One region of the Xenorhabdus bakwenae genome, then DNA from elsewhere that is predicted to be linked to it. Evidence: predicted binding sites of a transcription regulator. Region 1 holds the regulator's gene; each other region holds the start of a gene.

Region 1 (4,554 bases):
CCCGTTGTCATTGATGTCGAAACCGCTGGTTTTAATGCGCGTACAGACGCTTTACTTGAAATTGCTGCAATTACTTTAAAAATGGATGAAGAGGGTTGGCTAACACCTACCAATACACTGCATTTTCATATCGAGCCTTTTGAAGGGGCTAATCTTGATCCTGCCGCTCTCGCTTTCACTGGCATTGATCCTACAAACCCCTTGCGAGGAGCTGTCAGTGAATACACTGCCTTGCACGCAATTTTTAAAATGATCCGCAAAGGCATGAAAGACACGAATTGTAACCGTGCAGTTATGGTCGCCCATAATGCCAATTTTGATCACAGTTTTGTCATGGCTGCGGCTGAACGTGCGGGTTTGAAACGCAATCCATTCCATCCGTTCGCTACTTTTGATACCGCTGCACTCAGTGGCCTGGTTCTTGGTCAGACAATTCTTGCCAAAGCTTGTATCACAGCGGAAATTCCGTTTGACAGCAATCAGGCCCATAGCGCTCTTTATGATACTGATCGAACTGCCCTGCTTTTTTGTGAACTGGTTAATCGCTGGAAACGGCTAGGTGGTTGGCCGCTACCATCTGCTGATACAGCCAACGGCGGATCCTAAAAAAGCAAGCCCCATACCGATTACAGTATGGGGTTATGAACAGTCACCATCATTCAGATGAATAACTGACCTTATTCCTGCTCACGATATTTATCAGCTGTTTCTTTGATCAGTGTTTGTAGTTCACCACGTTGATACATTTCAACAAGGATGTCACAACCTCCCACCAACTCACCATCAACCCAAAGCTGAGGAAAAGTCGGCCAATTTGCATATTTAGGCAATTGAGCACGGATATCCGGGTTTTGCAGAATATCCACATATGCAAAACGTTCACCACAAGCTGATATAGCTTGAACTGCCTGAGCAGAAAAGCCACAGCTTGGTAGTTTCGGGGAGCCTTTCATGTACAGCAGAATTGGGTTTTCTCTGATCTGACGTTCGATTTTTTCAATGACCGAATCAGCCGTTGTATCAGTAACCGTGTTAGTATTCGTATTCATGTTCGTCATATTTGCTTCCTTAAAAACTGCAAGCGCTATTTATCAGCATAAGATAAAGATTGATTCAGAATACCACTTTCTGCGCTAATTTTTCTACCGTGAACTTTATATGGCAAATTTTTGCCATGATTTGCAGCAATTGATCATCAGTTATTGTCATTCCAACTGACTGTATCTAATCCATGTTAAGTTCAGTTCTGCACCAGTTCGCAGCTTAATAACATCTTTTTCCCTGTTATTTAGCAGAAAAGTTGTTAAGATAATTATCAAAATAGTAACACGATAATAAGCTTAAATTTGCCCTGCCCATGGTTAGTGTCTAAGCCATGGTTTGCGGAGCCAAAAACCCGATATTAAAAAGGAGCATGCAATGTCTTTTGAATTACCAGCATTACCTTATGCCAAAGATGCCCTGGAACCACACATTTCTGCAGAAACTCTGGAATATCACTACGGCAAACATCACAACGCTTATGTTGTAAACCTGAATAATCTGATTAAAGAGACTGAATTTGCCGGAAAATCGCTGGAAGAAATTATCAAAACCTCTGAAGCTGGCATTTTCAATAACGCAGCACAAGTTTGGAACCATACTTTCTACTGGCATAGCCTGTCACCAAATGGTGGTGGCGAACCCACTGGAAAAGTTGCAGATGCTATCAACAATGCCTTCGGTTCTTTTGCTGAATTCAAACAGCAGTTCACCGACTCAGCCCTGAAAAACTTTGGTTCAGGCTGGACTTGGTTAGTCAAGAAAGTTGATGGCACTCTGGCTATTGTTAACACGTCTAATGCAGCAACCCCACTGACTGGCGAAGATAAACCAGTACTGACTGTTGATGTTTGGGAGCACGCATATTACATCGATTACCGCAATGCACGCCCCCAATATTTGGAGCACTTCTGGGCTCTGATCAACTGGAAATTTGTTGAGGAAAACCTGGCTTAATAAGATTCATTCTCATACTAACCTGAAATAATAAGGGCGGGTTTTCCTTTATTCGCGGAATTCCGCATGCTGGAGAACCCGCCCTTAAAGTAAGTGGGACTACACATTCTTCGTTTAGATCTTGATCAGATCAGACAGAGGCTTGCCAGAAAAACAATCATGATTAATGCACTACAGGCAGCCAACAATCCCAGCTTCAGATCTGTATCCATAGAACATCCTCAATGTGAAAATTAAGACACCTCAACATCCTAAATTTTAAGCAGTTATTTCCCATATATCGAAAAACCATACCGCGATATTTAATCCATACTCTTTATAGCATCGATTATTGCTTTCACTTTTGAGCTAGATCAGACAAAATTCAAGGTTTACCGCTAAATTATTGTCAACCATCACCCTGTATATAAATATATTGGCAAACGATTAACAAATAGCTATACCCGACAAGAAAGATAAAGGGTATATAAATTAGACCAGAAGGTCAGGAGTCCTTTTTTCATGGCAACGATTAAAGATGTGGCTAAACGCGCTGGTGTTTCGACCACAACCGTATCCCATGTTATCAATAAAACCCGTTTCGTCGCCGAAGATACCAAGGCCGCAGTTTGGGCCGCTATTAAAGAATTGAACTATTCTCCCAGTGCCGTTGCCCGCAGCTTGAAAGTAAACCACACCAAATCCATTGGATTGCTGGCAACATCAAGTGAAGCACCATACTTTGCTGAGATCATAGAATCGGTTGAAAATAGCTGCTATAGCAAAGGTTATACACTGATTTTATGTAATTCTCATAACAACCTTGATAAACAGAAAGCTTATCTCGCTATGCTGGCGCAAAAACGGGTAGATGGTTTGCTGGTAATGTGTTCAGAATACCCTGAGCAACTTTTGAGTATGTTGGAAGGCTATCGTAATATTCCTATGGTGGTCATGGATTGGGGAGAATCCAGAGGTGATTTTACCGATGCAATTATTGATAATGCCTTTCATGGTGGTTACCTAGCTGGCCGTTATCTCATTGAACGTGGTCATCGTGATATTGCATCTATTCCGGGACCGTTGGCAAGAAATACCGGTGGGGGCCGCCACCAAGGTTTCCTCAAAGCACTAAAAGAAGCCAATATCGCTATTCGGGATGAATGGTTTGTACAAGGTGATTTTGAGCCGGAGTCCGGTTATCAAGCCATGTATAAAATCCTGAATCAAAAACATCGTCCAACTGCTGTTTTTTGTGGTGGAGATGTCATGGCTATGGGAGCGATTTGTGCAGCCGATGAGCTGGGATTGCGCGTTCCACAAGACATTTCAATCATCGGTTATGATAATATTCGCAATGCTCGCTATTTTACGCCAGCATTAACAACCATCCATCAACCCAAAGAGCGTTTAGGGCAAATGGCCTTTTCAATGTTACTGGACAGGATCGTCAATAAACGTGAAGATGCACAAACTATCGAAGTCCACCCACGCCTTGTTGAACGGCGCTCTGTTGCAGATGGACCTTTTATCGATTATCGCCGCTGACCATTAATTTTCTTGCAGCCATTCGGCATTAAGCGTTTCGCTATCCCCCAGATAATCTAGTAACCAGCTTAATGCCGGTGAATGGCTTTTTTGCGACCATGTCAAGCAGCATGGACTGTCAGGCAATGGTTGCTCAAGTTCAAGTGTCATCAGCTTGCCTTTACGGATCAGCGGTAGAGCACGGTGTTTGGGCACCATGCCTACACACAATCCATCCATTAAGCAACTTAATCCAACATCCCAATCGGGAACAATCAGTCTCCGTTGATTATCCAAAGCCCATGTATCACGTTTAGGTAAGCTGCGGGCAGTATCTTCAAGACATAAACTGGGATAAGGCCGCATTTGTTCATCATTCAATTTTCCCGATATTACTGCCAGTTCATGTTCAGGGCTGGCTACACACAGCCAAGGCATAAACCCCATATCCCTGAAGCTATACCGCTCGCCCACGGGGGAAGCACGTGTCGCTCCGATGGCGACATCCACTCGTTCATCCACCAAAGCATCCCATACGCCATTGAAAACTTCAGGATAGACAAATAACTCAATATCTGGAAAATGGCGATAAAAATCCAAAATTAGCCGACGCGTTCGCTCTGGTTTTACGACCTGATCAACCGCAATACTAAATTGCCCCCGCCAACCGTTGGCAACCTGTTGGCACTGGTGCCGAGTGTGATTCATTTTTTTGATAACAGAACGCGCTTCTTTGACAAAAATTGCCCCCGCTTCCGTTAAATCAACGTCACGGTGACGACGTTCAAACAGAGGTATTGCCAGCCATTCTTCAAGCTGTTTTACCGTATAGCTGATAGCAGAAGGCACACGATGAAGTTCTGATGCAGCTGCGCTGAAACTTCCTGTTCTGGCAACAGCATCAACGACTTCCAGAGAGTATTCAGACCACATATATCTTCCTTTCAATTTTTTTCACGGCATGGTGCAAATATTACCGTTTCACAAGTAAAAATCATGCTATATAAAATAAGCCAACTATTTCCTTATCCACTACAAAACCTAATTATT
Region 2 (4,554 bases), 180 kb from region 1:
CAATGGTTGTGAAATCAGCCGGGATCGCTGTCACTTTATCACCATGACTCATCCATACATCCAGCAGCGGTTTGCCTGTTTCGCTCAGGGCATCTTGAATATCGCGGAATAGTTCACAATCATTCTTGATTTCAACCTGCGCATAACCAAATTCACGTTCATCAGAGTTGGAAACCTGACCACCCAATTGTGTGGACATGGTTTGCATACCATAACAGATACCCAGCACAGGTATACCTGCATTGAAAACATACTCCGGCGCACGTGGGCTATTGTGCTCAGTCGTACTTTCTGGTCCACCAGAAAGGATAATACCATTCGGATTAAACTCACGGATTTGTTCTTCAGTGACATTCCATGTCCAAAGTTCACAATAAACACCAAGTTCACGAATGCGGCGGGCAATAAGCTGGGTATATTGCGAACCAAAATCAAGGATCAGAATGCGATGCTGATGGATATTAGTCGTCATTTGAGGTGAATTCCCAAAACAAGTGGCAATTAAAAAATAAAAAAGTCAGTGACCCAATGGTGGGCCACTCTCAATAAATTACAGACCTGAACGATAGTTTGGTGATTCTTTGGTGATCGTCACATCATGAACGTGGCTTTCCTGAATGCCCGCACCACTGATACGAACGAATTCGGCTTTAGTTCTCAGTTCATCAATCGTGGCACAACCCGTCAGCCCCATACAAGAACGCAAACCGCCCATTTGCTGGTGAACGATGGTTTTCAGCAGGCCCTTGTAAGCCACACGACCTTCAATACCTTCAGGAACCAGTTTGTCGGCGGCGTTATCAGTCTGAAAATAACGATCAGAAGACCCTTTAGACATCGCGCCCAAAGAACCCATGCCGCGGTAAGATTTGAATGAACGGCCCTGATAAAGTTCGATTTCACCCGGAGATTCTTCAGTTCCTGCCAGCATAGAGCCAACCATGACACAGGATGCCCCCGCCGCAATCGCCTTGGCAATATCACCAGAGAAACGGATACCACCGTCGGCAATAACAGGGATGCCCGTATCTTCCAGTGCTTCAACCGCATCTGCAATAGCCGTGATTTGAGGAACCCCCACACCGGTTACGATACGGGTTGTACAAATAGAACCCGGACCAATACCCACTTTAACTGCGTTTACACCCGCTTCTACCAGAGCCTTAGCACCTTCACCCGTCGCTACGTTACCCCCAATGATTTGCAAATCAGGATACTTAGCGCGAGTTTCACGAATACGCTGCAACACACCTTCCGAATGGCCATGAGAGGAGTCAATAAGCAGGACATCGACCCCCGCAGCAACTAATGCATCAACCCGTTCTTCGTTGCCAGAACCTGCACCCACGGCAGCGCCAACACGCAGACGACCTTGTTCATCTTTACATGCGTTTGGCTTACGTTCTGCTTTCTGGAAATCTTTCACCGTAATCAAGCCAAGCAGGTGGAAGCTATCATCAACAACCAGTGCTTTTTCCACGCGTTTTTCGTGCATTTTCTGCAAAACAACTTCGCGGGCTTCGCCTTCTTTTACCGTCACCAAACGTTCTTTAGGCGTCATCACCGCAGTCACAGGCTGATCCAAATCAGTCACAAAGCGCACATCACGACCAGTAATGATACCCGCCAGTTCGTTTTGTTCTGTTACCACCGGGTAACCCGCAAAACCATTACGTTTAGCCAGTTCATGGACTCCGCGCAGGGTCGTTTGTGGCGTGACCGTGACAGGATCAGTGACTACGCCGCTTTCATGTTTCTTCACGCGGCTGACTTCTTCAGCCTGGCGTTCGATTGACATATTTTTATGAATGAAGCCGATGCCCCCTTCCTGTGCCAGTGCGATTGCCAGTGAAGATTCCGTCACAGTATCCATAGCGGCAGAAAGCATAGGGATGTTCAGGCGAATAGTGGAAGTTAATTGAGTGGACAAATCTGCTGTGTTAGGCAAGACTGTTGAGTGGGCAGGAACCAACAATACATCGTCAAAAGTTAATGCTTCTTTTTTAATTCGTAACATGGGCAATATCTCACCAGGCTATGGAGCAATAAGAGGGATAAAATATTGCCGCGGCATTATACAGGCCGAAATCGGTTGCCTCCAGCATTTTTTGAAAAAAATTCTTGATTCGTAATATGATGGGATTAATATCAGTCAATTAAGTCATTGTTTTAAAATTTGATCTAGCTCACATGTCACTACCAATCAATACCGGAATTTTTTCCGTCAGCCGTTTAAACCAAACTGTTCGTCAGTTACTTGAGCTGGAAATGGGCAGAATTTGGCTATCCGCCGAAATATCCAATTTTTCTCAGCCATCGTCAGGGCATTGGTACTTCACGTTAAAAGATGAACGGGCACAAGTTCGTGCTGCCATGTTTCGCAGTCACAATTTGAGGGCAACGTTTCGTCCACAAAATGGTCAGCAAGTATTGGTTCGGGCACAAATCACCTTGTATGAGCCTAGGGGTGACTATCAGCTGATTGTAGAAAGTATCCAGCCTGCCGGAGAGGGTTTGCTTCAACAACAGTTTGAAATGTTAAAACAAAAGCTTTCCACCGAAGGCTTGTTTGATCAAATTCATAAAAAATTACTCCCCTCTCCTGCCAAACGACTCGGTGTCATCACTTCCACCAGTGGCGCAGCACTGCATGATATTCTGCATATCCTGAAACGCCGTGATCCTGTCTTGCCAATTGTCATTTATCCCACGGCCGTTCAGGGAGCCGAAGCGCCATTACAGATTATTCGGGCAATCGAACTGGCAAATGTGCGACACGAGTGTGATGTTTTGATTGTCGGTCGTGGCGGAGGGTCACTGGAAGATTTATGGTGCTTCAATGATGAACACGTGGCACGGGCAATATTTCAAAGCCGTATTCCCATTGTCAGCGCAGTCGGCCATGAAACCGATGTCACCATTGCGGATTTTGTCGCTGACTTACGGGCACCAACGCCTTCTGCGGCTGCAGAATTGGTCAGCCGCAATCAGACAGAGTTATTACGACAAATACAATCCCTGCAACAACGTCTGGAAATGGCAATGGATTATTTCTTTGCCCAAAAACAACAGAGAGTGAATGTATTGCAGCACCGCCTCCGGCAGCAACGCCCTGATTTGCAATTGGTGCGCCAGCAGAATCATTTAGCTGAGTTACGGCAAAAACTGACCGATAGTGTCTTACGTTGTCTAAAACAGAACTCAATTTCATATGAGAAGTTGAACCAGCGATTGTTGCAACGCCATCCTGAGCGGGAAATTCAGCGTTATAACTCATTTATCCAGCAACTTGACTTTCGTTTGAGACAGTCCATTGAACGGCAATTAGGGCGTTATCGGGAAAAATTTGCCGTTTCTTGTTCACGTATGGAAGCAGTCAGTCCACTGGCAACATTGAGTCGCGGTTACAGTATCAGCGAAGTATCTGATGGAAAATTATTAAAGCAAGTCAAACAAGTAAAAGCAGGCGATATGCTGAAAACGCGGTTGCAGGATGGCTGGGTTGAGAGTCAGGTAACGCAGGTTACAAAAGTCAATAAAAGAAAGAAATTAAAATAGATTTCTGAGATAGCGGTGAATTTTCACCGCTATCGTTATATGCCTATTTAAATGTTATTTTCCATTAGAGAAATTAGAAGCGAATTTCTGCGCCCATGACGTAGGTTCGGCCACGGGCAGTTTGGGTTTTAGCATCTTGCTCCCCCATCATCGGTGATGAGTTCATACGGTTCAATGCATCAGAATAATTTCGATTTGTCAGATTCTGCACAGAGAATTTAATCAATAAATTTTTGTTAATCTGATAATCACTATACAGATCAATAATTGTTGGAATTTTATCCGATTCTTCCATTACAATTTTATTATCATCATCCCGCTCATCTTCAGGACTCTGATGATAAGATTGCCCTGTATATTTTATAATAGTTCCTACCCGAAATTTTTCATCCAAGAAACGAACACCGGTATCTAATGTCAAATAACGTTCTGGTAATTGTGATTCCGGGCTTGCGCCCATATAATGTGTCGCTAATGATGTCGGTTGCTGTGTTTTCTGTTGGCTATATGCCAATAAACTATAGAACATACCCGCATCATAATTAGCGGAAATCTCATAACCTTTCATAGTTACTGGTTTCACGCTATTGGTATAGATATAAGCACTAACATTCGGGTTAAGTGAACCCTCTTCTTCGGCTGTCAATTTTCCATCAAGTTTACACAGTTTCTTTTCAGTACAAAGCATATACTGATCACTACTGATATAATGTTTAATTTTGGTATGGAAGTACGTTGCTTTTAAACGGAAAGTATCTCCATCTACAATTAAATTCGGGTGGTAGCTATTAAATCCGATTTGATAGGTATCCGCATTCTCCCCTTTCAGGAATGGATTAATAGAAGTACCACCGTCATTGGAATGAAAAACTTCCTGAGCATTTGGTGCTCGCATTGAATGGGTATAGCTTACAAAAGGTTGAAATTCAGGAATAATTTCTGCTGATAATAAGATACTTGGATTAAATCCACGCTCTTTTAGGTTTAATTGTGCCT
Region 3 (4,554 bases), 1.7 Mb from region 1:
ACCATTCCATAATCCCCACTTGCCATTTTTCAAGATATCCATGTTGTTAATATGGGCTGCAAGGGTGGTGAGCTGGAACGGGAAATTGGGATTGGTATCAATCAACAGCGTATTATTGAGAGTAATATCGTTGAGTTTCACGCCTGAAATCCATTCCGGCGCGGGCTGTTTGAAATAATCGAGCCATGTTGGTGGCAGAGCATAAAGCAGCCCGGTGACAGAACTCTCTTTGAGGGTAAGCAACCGGTTTTTGCGATCCCATTGAGACTGGATATTGAACAACCCTTTTTGATAGTGGGTTGTCAGGCTTGCGATGGTAAAGGTATCACCAGAAAAACGGAATTTTCCAAGCGTGTCGCTGAACTGTGCATTATTCAACGTTATGTTCATCGCATTAAAATCAATCAACCCATCTTCGGCGTTCCAGCTGCCGTTGACTAAGCCTAAATTTTTGATAGAACTGTCCAGATAATCAACAGACCAGTTTTGCCCTTGCAGTTTGGCATTGGTGATATTGAGATCTTTGACATACATCGCCGGCAGATGACTGATTTTTCCTTTCAAATCACTCAGTGTCATCGGGGTTTGCCAGCGAATATCACTGAGCAGGATATTGTTCCAGCGCCAACTGCCGTCCGGTAATTGCTGACCATCGCCAGAAATGGCGCCTCGCAAAAATGTTGCGCCAAAAGCGTCGATAGTCAGGGCTTTATTCTGGTAACTGCCTTGCACAACAGCATGTTCAACAGACATGTCATTAAAACGGATATTACTGGCACTGAATTGATATTTTCCATGACCAAATGGGTTGTCCCTGGCAGGAACCCAGGGTGTAATGCCGCCCGTGATATTCTCCCCCTGAATACGCGTATTGGGACTCTCTAGCTGAATATTCATCTGGTTCAGTTGCAGGATATCCGCTTGTAAAAGAGGAGGAAGTTGATTTCCAGACAGTATCAATGTCCCTTGTTGCAATGTCAGACGACGGAGATTTTGGGGGGACAGTAAATGCTGCCATTTGAAATCGAGATGAATGGTATCGGCATTGAGTGAGAAAGGACTTTGTGTATCGTGAAGGTCGATGTGGTTTAGTGATAGGGTAGCAGGCTGCTGCCAGCTATGGCTGATGCTTTCAATACTGACTTGATAATGTCCTTGCCTGCTGAACCATTGGCTTAACTGTTTGGCTCCCCAATGCGTCTGGGCAACAACATAGATAACTATGATTGCCAGAATTAGCATTAATAGAAGAGTGACAAAAAATTTCCCTAACCACCTCATATTTCACCTCAACAGTGTGACCTTCCAATAGAAGCCCTTTTATGCCGTAAAATAGAGCCGCACTCAATAGATGTTTTAGGCAAAAAAAGAAAACTCCCGCTGGTAAGGCGGGAGAGAAGCATTATACAAAAAACGGCTGACTATTTTTCTTGGGGAAAAATGAGGTTAAGCATAATGGCGGTTAACCCACCAGCGGCAATGCCTGAAGAGAGTAAGTTTTTCAACCAATCAGGGGCAAACTGTAAAATCAGCGGTTGTTGAGAAATACCTAACCCCACAGCCAGGGACAGTGCGATGATCATAATGGCACGACGATTCAGCGGCTCACGGGAAACGATTCTGACACCAGATGCAGCGATAGTGCCGAACATCACAATCGTTGCTCCGCCCAGAACAGGCTCAGGAATGTGTTGTACAAAACCCGCCACGGCGGGAAACAGCCCCAATAGGATCAGCATGGAAGCAATCATGTAACCGACATAGCGGCTGGCAACACCAGTGAGTTGGATCACGCCATTGTTCTGACCAAAACAGGAGTTTGGAAACGTATTAAACACGGCTGACACCATAGAATTAAGGCCATTTGCCAGCACACCGCCCTTGATACGTTTTATGTAAAGTGGGCCGCTGACAGGTTGCCCGGAGACATCTGAGGTGGCTGTGATATCACCAATTGTTTCCAGTGATGTCACCATAAAAATCAGAATCAGTGGGATCAACAGATTCCAGTCAAAAGACAAGCCATAATAGAGTGGCGAAGGAATTGTGATGATTGGTGCATCTTCGTGCGGTATTGAAGTGGGTAACCTATCCATATACCAGGCCAGCAGATACCCCACTGCCATGGCGATGACCAGAGAAGCAACACGCAAGTAAGGGTTATTTTGGCGATTCAGCAATACGATAACCGCAAGAACAACTCCCGCCAGCAGCAAGTTTTCAGATGCGCCAAATGTGCCATCTTGAATCGCAGAATAACCACCACCAATCGAAGTTAATCCCACCTGAATTAGTGATAACCCAATGATCATCACCACAATACCGGAAACCAGAGGGGTAATAATCCGTCTTGCCAAATGTAACACTCGTGAGAGCAGCACTTCCGTCATTGAAGCGAGCATCAGTGTACCGAACAAGGCTGCCATCATCGTTGGAATATCTGCACCGCCCTTTTTCAATGCCAGGCCACCCATAATAAGTGGGGCAACGAAATTAAAGCTGGTGCCTTGGATTGAAAGCAACCCTGAGCCAATGGGTCCCCAAGAGCGAATTTGAATCAGTGATGCTAAACCTGAAGCAAACAGGGACATACTGATAATGCGTTGGGTATCCTGTTCTGGAAGCCCCAGAGCCTGGCAAATCAACATCGCTGGCGTAATAACAGCCACAAACATGGCCAGTAAATGTTGGCATGCAGCAAATAAGGCATGTGGAAGCGGTGGCTTATCTTCCAGACGATAGATCAGTTCGTTGTTTGATTTATTGGATACTTCTGATGAATTGGATTCACGGGGTAAATTGACCATGTTGTGAAATTCCAGATAGACAAAAAGCGCATTTTAATGATTCTTATCATTAAAGCAATCGTTTGCGTTAAGTTTTCATCATGAATTGTGGTTCAATCCCGTCACATTTTTAAATGTTTTAACTTGTGTTTATGCGTAATTTTATTTCTAATCCAACCCTTACCTGCTCTTGGCGTTTTTATAGGATGATTATAACGTCACATTAAGTTCACATAATATTAACAATGGATGAGGTACATCAATGTATCATCTGGATATTTATGGCACGCTCGTTGCTGCCACACTGGTTTTGCTACTAGGAAGAAAACTCGTACAATCAGTCCCATTTCTTGAGAAATATACGATCCCGGAGCCAGTCGCAGGTGGATTATTGGTTGCATTAGTTCTGCTGGCAGTTAAACAATCCATAGGCTGGGAAGTCAGTTTTGATTTATCTCTCCAAGAGCCTCTCATGTTGATGTTCTTTGCCACAATCGGCTTGAACGCTAACCTTGCCAGCCTGAAAGCCGGCGGAAAATCGTTGGTCATTTTTGTCTGCGTGGTTGTTGGCCTGTTATTTGTACAGAACACCGTGGGCATCGCATTGGCGAAAATGCTTGGCCTTGATCCATTAATGGGATTGCTGGCAGGCTCCATTACACTATCTGGTGGGCATGGAACAGGTGGCGCTTGGGGTAAAGTATTCACTGAGCGCTATGGCTTTGAAAATGCCACGGAAGTGGCAATGGCATGTGCAACATTCGGCCTGGTTTTAGGTGGACTGATAGGAGGTCCGGTTGCCCGCCTGTTGGTGAAAAATACCAAAACGCCAGGGCTGGGGGCTGAGGATACCGAGCTGCCGACGGCATTTGAGAAACCTTATACGGGTCGGCTTATTACACCATTAGTGATGGTGGAAACGATTGCTATGATTTCCATTTGCCTATTGGCAGGTAAGTTTATTGAGAAACTGCTACAAGGCACGGCCTTTGAATTGCCGACATTCGTCTGTGTCCTGTTTGTTGGTGTTATTCTTAGTAACGGTCTGTCTCTGCTTGGTTTTTATCGGGTATTTGATCGAGCGGTTTCGGTCTTAGGTAATGTCAGTTTATCGCTGTTCCTGGCTATGGCATTGATGAGTCTTAAACTGTGGCAATTGGCTTCCCTTGCGTTGCCAATGTTGATCATTCTTGCCGTACAAACAGTGGTTATGGCTTTGTATGCTGTTTTCGTCACTTACCGCATAATGGGTAAGAATTTCGATGCCGCCGTATTATCAGCCGGCCACTGTGGTTTTGGCTTAGGTGCAACACCAACAGCTATCGCGAATATGCAAGCGATCACCGACCGTTTTGGACCATCGCATGTGGCATTCTTACTCGTACCTATGGTGGGGGCATTCTTTATTGATATCGTTAATGCTGCCGTCATCAAATTGTATCTGCTATTACCGGTATTCCCATCTGTAGCAGGTTAAATTAGTACACTTTTGTCTCGCCTGATATCCTGGCGAATATGCCGCTGAAATACTCAGCGGCTGGCACTTAAGCATGACTATATTGGGAACTATCCGGCAACCAGCGTTCAATCAACGCTTTGGCGTGTTCAGGATAGTATTGGTGGATATAGCGGGCGATACGCTGAACTTCGGGTAGCATACTTTGGTCGCGCAATAAATCCGCGATCCTGAATTCTGCATTACCTGTTTGGCGTGTACCCAGCAGTTCACCTGGCCCACGGATCGCCAAGTCTTTCTGGGCAATCACAA
Region 4 (4,554 bases), 1.5 Mb from region 1:
ATTTCACAACACGAGCTGACGACAGCCATGCAGCACCTGTCTCACGGGTCCCGAAGGCACTTCCGCATCTCTGCAGAATTCCGTGGATGTCAAGAGTAGGTAAGGTTCTTCGCGTTGCATCGAATTAAACCACATGCTCCACCGCTTGTGCGGGCCCCCGTCAATTCATTTGAGTTTTAATCTTGCGACCGTACTCCCCAGGCGGTCGATTTAACGCGTTAGCTCCGGAAGCCACAGCTCAAGGCCACAACCTCCAAATCGACATCGTTTACAGCGTGGACTACCAGGGTATCTAATCCTGTTTGCTCCCCACGCTTTCGCACCTGAGCGTCAGTCTTCGTCCAGGGGGCCGCCTTCGCCACCGGTATTCCTCCACATCTCTACGCATTTCACCGCTACACGTGGAATTCTACCCCCCTCTACGAGACTCTAGTCAACCAGTCTTAGATGCCATTCCCGGGTTAAGCCCGGGGATTTCACATCTAACTTAATTGACCGCCTGCGTGCGCTTTACGCCCAGTAATTCCGATTAACGCTTGCACCCTCCGTATTACCGCGGCTGCTGGCACGGAGTTAGCCGGTGCTTCTTCTGTGGGTAACGTCAATCACAGGGTGTATTCAACCCTGTGCCTTCCTCCCCACTGAAAGTACTTTACAACCCGAAGGCCTTCTTCATACACGCGGCATGGCTGCATCAGGCTTGCGCCCATTGTGCAATATTCCCCACTGCTGCCTCCCGTAGGAGTCTGGGCCGTGTCTCAGTCCCAGTGTGGCTGGTCATCCTCTCAGACCAGCTAGGGATCGTCGCCTAGGTGAGCCATTACCCCACCTACTAGCTAATCCCATCTGGGTTCATCCGATGGTGTGAGGCCCGAAGGTCCCCCACTTTGCTCTCTCGAGGTTATGCGGTATTAGCCACCGTTTCCAGTGGTTATCCCCCTCCATCGGGCAGATCCCCAGACATTACTCACCCGTCCGCCGCTCGCCGGCAAAGAAGCAAGCTTCTTCCCGCTGCCGCCCGACTTGCATGTGTTAGGCCTGCCGCCAGCGTTCAATCTGAGCCATGATCAAACTCTTCAATTAAAGTGTTTGATGCTCAAAGAATTCTGACTGTCCGTTCATAATGAATTAACTGTTCAGTCACTCTTCAAGACTTTTTAATCTTTTTCGCCTTTCGGCGTCAGATAGTGTCTTGTGAGTGCCCACACAGATTGTCTGATTAATTTGTTAAAGAGCGTTGGCAACCGGGCGTCTCTTCCGGGTTGCGAGGCTGCGTATCTTACGCTTTTCGCCTCGAGAGTCAAGCGATTATTTTCGCTTTTCTCTCACTGTCCTTCGCGGTCTGTTTCAGCTCGGCGTCGGTCAGTGGTGGCGCATTATAGGGTGTTTTTCAGCGCTGACAATAGTTTTTTTTGAAAATAGTTATCGTTTGATGAATTACACAGCAAAATGCCATTTTATACCTAGATATGCACAGATTTATCCACGCATCGATATTTTGATAAAATTTATCGAGCATCACGCAAACGTTTTCGTTACAATCTGCGGAGGAAAAATCACCACGTGTTTTTTTTAATATTGTTTTGAAATGTTATTGCAGAAACCATTTTTTCTACCAATCAGTGGATTTTCCCCAATAACACATTCTTGTTTTATGAAATTCAAGGGATCACACCAATGCAACAGCTTCGTCCAATCCGTCGTGCCCTGCTGAGTGTTTCTGACAAAGCGGGGATTGTTGAATTTGCCAAAGCTTTATCCAATCGCAGTGTCGAACTGCTTTCAACGGGAGGCACTGCTCGTCTGCTGGCCGAAGCAGGATTGAATGTCACCGAGGTTTCTGACTATACAGGCTTCCCTGAAATGATGGATGGGAGAGTCAAAACACTTCACCCTAAAATTCATGGCGGCATCTTGGGTCGACGTGGACAGGATGATGAAGTGATGGGACAACACCAGATTTCACAGATTGATATGGTGGTTGTTAACCTTTATCCCTTTGCCCAAACCGTAGCAAAACCAGACTGCTCTCTGGACGATGCGGTAGAGAATATTGATATTGGTGGTCCCACAATGGTTCGCTCCGCAGCCAAAAACCACAAAGATGTGGCGATTGTTGTCAATAGCCAGGATTACGACAAAATTATTGAGGAGATGGATAACAACCAAAATTCACTGACACCGTCCACTCGCTTTAATTTAGCCATCAAGGCGTTTGAACACACCGCCGCTTATGACAGCATGATTGCCAATTACTTTGGTAAATTGGTTCCACCCTATTATGGTGAAACTGATCAACCATCAGGACGTTTCCCCCGCACGCTGAATCTCAACTTCATTAAGAAGCAGGATATGCGTTATGGTGAAAACAGCCACCAAGATGCAGCTTTCTATATAGAAGACCAAATCGCAGAAGCTTCAATTGCTACGGCAACCCAGTTACAAGGTAAAGCACTTTCTTATAACAATATCGCGGATACCGATGCTGCACTGGAATGTGTAAAAAGCTTTTCCGAACCAGCCTGCGTCATTGTCAAACACGCCAATCCTTGTGGCGTTGCGATTGGTTCTGACCTCCATACCGCCTACGATCGCGCTTTTAAAACCGATCCTACTTCTGCATTCGGTGGCATTATTGCTTTTAACCGTGAACTCGATACCAACACTGCTCAGGCTATTATTGAACGTCAATTTGTCGAAGTCATCATTGCGCCTTCTGTGAGTGAAGCAGCGCTGCCGATTCTGGCAACAAAACAAAATGTCCGCGTTTTGGTGTGCGGCGAATGGCATTCGCCCGTTGCCAGCTTGGATTTCAAACGTGTCACCGGCGGTTTACTCGTACAAGATCGCGATTTAGGTATGGTGACAGAAAATAACCTGGTTGTTGTATCCCAACGTCAGCTAACGGAACAAGAGAGGCAAGATGCCCTGTTCTGCTGGAAAGTCGCTAAGTTCGTCAAATCCAATGCGATTGTTTATGCTAAGGATAATATGACCGTGGGTATTGGCGCCGGACAAATGAGCCGTGTTTACTCTGCCAAAATCGCTGGTATTAAGGCAGCCGATGAAGGATTGGAAGTTCAGGGCTGCGCCATGGCTTCAGATGCCTTTTTCCCATTCCGTGATGGTATTGATGCCGCAGCCGCTGTAGGGGTGAGCTGTATTATCCAACCCGGTGGTTCCATTCGTGATGATGAAGTGATTGCCGCTGCCGATGAACACGGTATCGCCATGATTTTCACTGGTATGCGCCATTTTCGCCATTAACAATTTATGTCTTATTAATAGGAGACTCAGATGAACATATTGGTTATTGGCAATGGCGGAAGAGAACATGCATTAGCCTGGAAAGCAGCGCAATCCCCTCTGGCAAACAAAGTTTATGTCGCACCAGGGAATGCGGGCACCGCATTGGAAGCTCATTTAGAAAATGTGAACATTGCCGCGACAGATATTGAAGGGTTACTAGCATTTGCCCGAAATCATGATATTGACCTGACCATTGTTGGGCCTGAAGCGCCACTGGTTATCGGTGTAGTTGATGCTTTCCAACAGGCAGGTCTGACGATTTTTGGCCCGACAAAAGCGGCTGCTCAATTGGAGGGTTCCAAAGCTTTCACCAAAGATTTCCTTGCCCGCCATCATATCCCTACAGCGGCCTACCAAAATTTCACCGAAATTGAACCCGCACTGGCTTATCTGGAAAAAGCAGGCGCTCCAGTCGTTATCAAAGCTGACGGTTTGGCTGCCGGTAAAGGTGTAGTCGTTGCCACAACCCTGGATGAAGCACAAAGCGTTGTCAAAGATATGCTGGCAGGTAATGCATTTGGTAATGCCGGGCATCGTATTGTCATTGAAGAATTTCTGGCAGGCGAAGAAGCCAGTTTTATTGTCATGGTGGATGGCAAAAACGTGGTTCCTATGGCAACCAGTCAAGATCACAAGCGCGTAGGTGACGGCGATACAGGGCCGAACACCGGAGGAATGGGGGCTTACTCCCCCGCGCCGGTCGTCACGGATGAGATCCACCAACGAGTGATGGAAAAAATCATTTACCCTACCGTGAAAGGAATGGCGGCTGAAGGCCATACCTATGTGGGTTTTCTTTATGCGGGATTGATGATTGATAAACAGGGTGAATCGAAAGTGATCGAATTTAACTGTCGATTTGGTGATCCCGAAACCCAACCTATCATGATGCGTCTACGTTCTGATTTGGTCGAACTGTGTCTTGCCGGAGCCAAAGGTCAGTTAGGTGAAAAAACCTCTGAATGGGACGATCGTCCTGCCTTAGGCGTTGTGCTAGCGGCGGGCGGTTATCCGGCCAGTTATACCAAAGGTGACGTTATCAGTGGATTAAAGAAGCCTGATGCCGATGAATCTGGTATCAATGAAAAAGTCTTCCACGCAGGGACAGCCCTTAAGGATGAAAATATTATCACCGCGGGTGGGCGTGTCTTATGTGTGACTGCCTTAGGTTACGATATTGCAGATGCCCAGAAAAAAGCTTATCTGAAAGCCGAACAAATTAACTGGGAAGGGTGCTTTTATCGT

The links. The regulator PurR, encoded in region 1, represses purine synthesis genes. The targets are predictions, from matches to a motif close to CANGCAAACGTTTGCNTG.
Region 2: guaB (IMP dehydrogenase) is a predicted target of PurR. The motif match lies at 2,082-2,099, and genes of this name have one in related genera.
Region 3: PXH59_RS15800 (nucleobase:cation symporter-2 family protein) is a predicted target of PurR. The motif match lies at 2,859-2,876, and genes of this name have one in related genera.
Region 4: purH (bifunctional phosphoribosylaminoimidazolecarboxamide formyltransferase/IMP cyclohydrolase) is a predicted target of PurR. The motif match lies at 1,520-1,537, and genes of this name have one in related genera.

The regions. Positions count from the first base shown of each region.
Region 1 covers NZ_CP119194.1:785,004-789,557, reverse strand. Annotated here, with positions in the region: gene rnt (ribonuclease T) at 1-606, shown strand, start outside; gene PXH59_RS04620 (Grx4 family monothiol glutaredoxin) at 678-1,058, opposite strand; gene sodB (superoxide dismutase [Fe]) at 1,420-1,998, shown strand; gene purR (HTH-type transcriptional repressor PurR) at 2,500-3,525, shown strand; gene punR (DNA-binding transcriptional activator PunR) at 3,529-4,437, opposite strand.
Region 2 covers NZ_CP119194.1:607,912-612,465, reverse strand. Annotated here, with positions in the region: gene guaA (glutamine-hydrolyzing GMP synthase) at 1-472, opposite strand, end outside; gene guaB (IMP dehydrogenase) at 551-2,017, opposite strand; gene xseA (exodeoxyribonuclease VII large subunit) at 2,191-3,558, shown strand; gene PXH59_RS03605 (TonB-dependent receptor domain-containing protein) at 3,632-4,554, opposite strand, start outside.
Region 3 covers NZ_CP119194.1:3,148,295-3,152,848, forward strand. Annotated here, with positions in the region: gene PXH59_RS15795 (AsmA family protein) at 1-1,281, opposite strand, end outside; gene PXH59_RS15800 (nucleobase:cation symporter-2 family protein) at 1,422-2,807, opposite strand; gene gltS (sodium/glutamate symporter) at 3,049-4,263, shown strand; gene recG (ATP-dependent DNA helicase RecG) at 4,331-4,554, opposite strand, start outside.
Region 4 covers NZ_CP119194.1:3,307,723-3,312,276, reverse strand. Annotated here, with positions in the region: rRNA gene PXH59_RS16500 (16S ribosomal RNA) at 1-1,083, opposite strand, end outside; gene purH (bifunctional phosphoribosylaminoimidazolecarboxamide formyltransferase/IMP cyclohydrolase) at 1,678-3,267, shown strand; gene purD (phosphoribosylamine--glycine ligase) at 3,298-4,554, shown strand, end outside.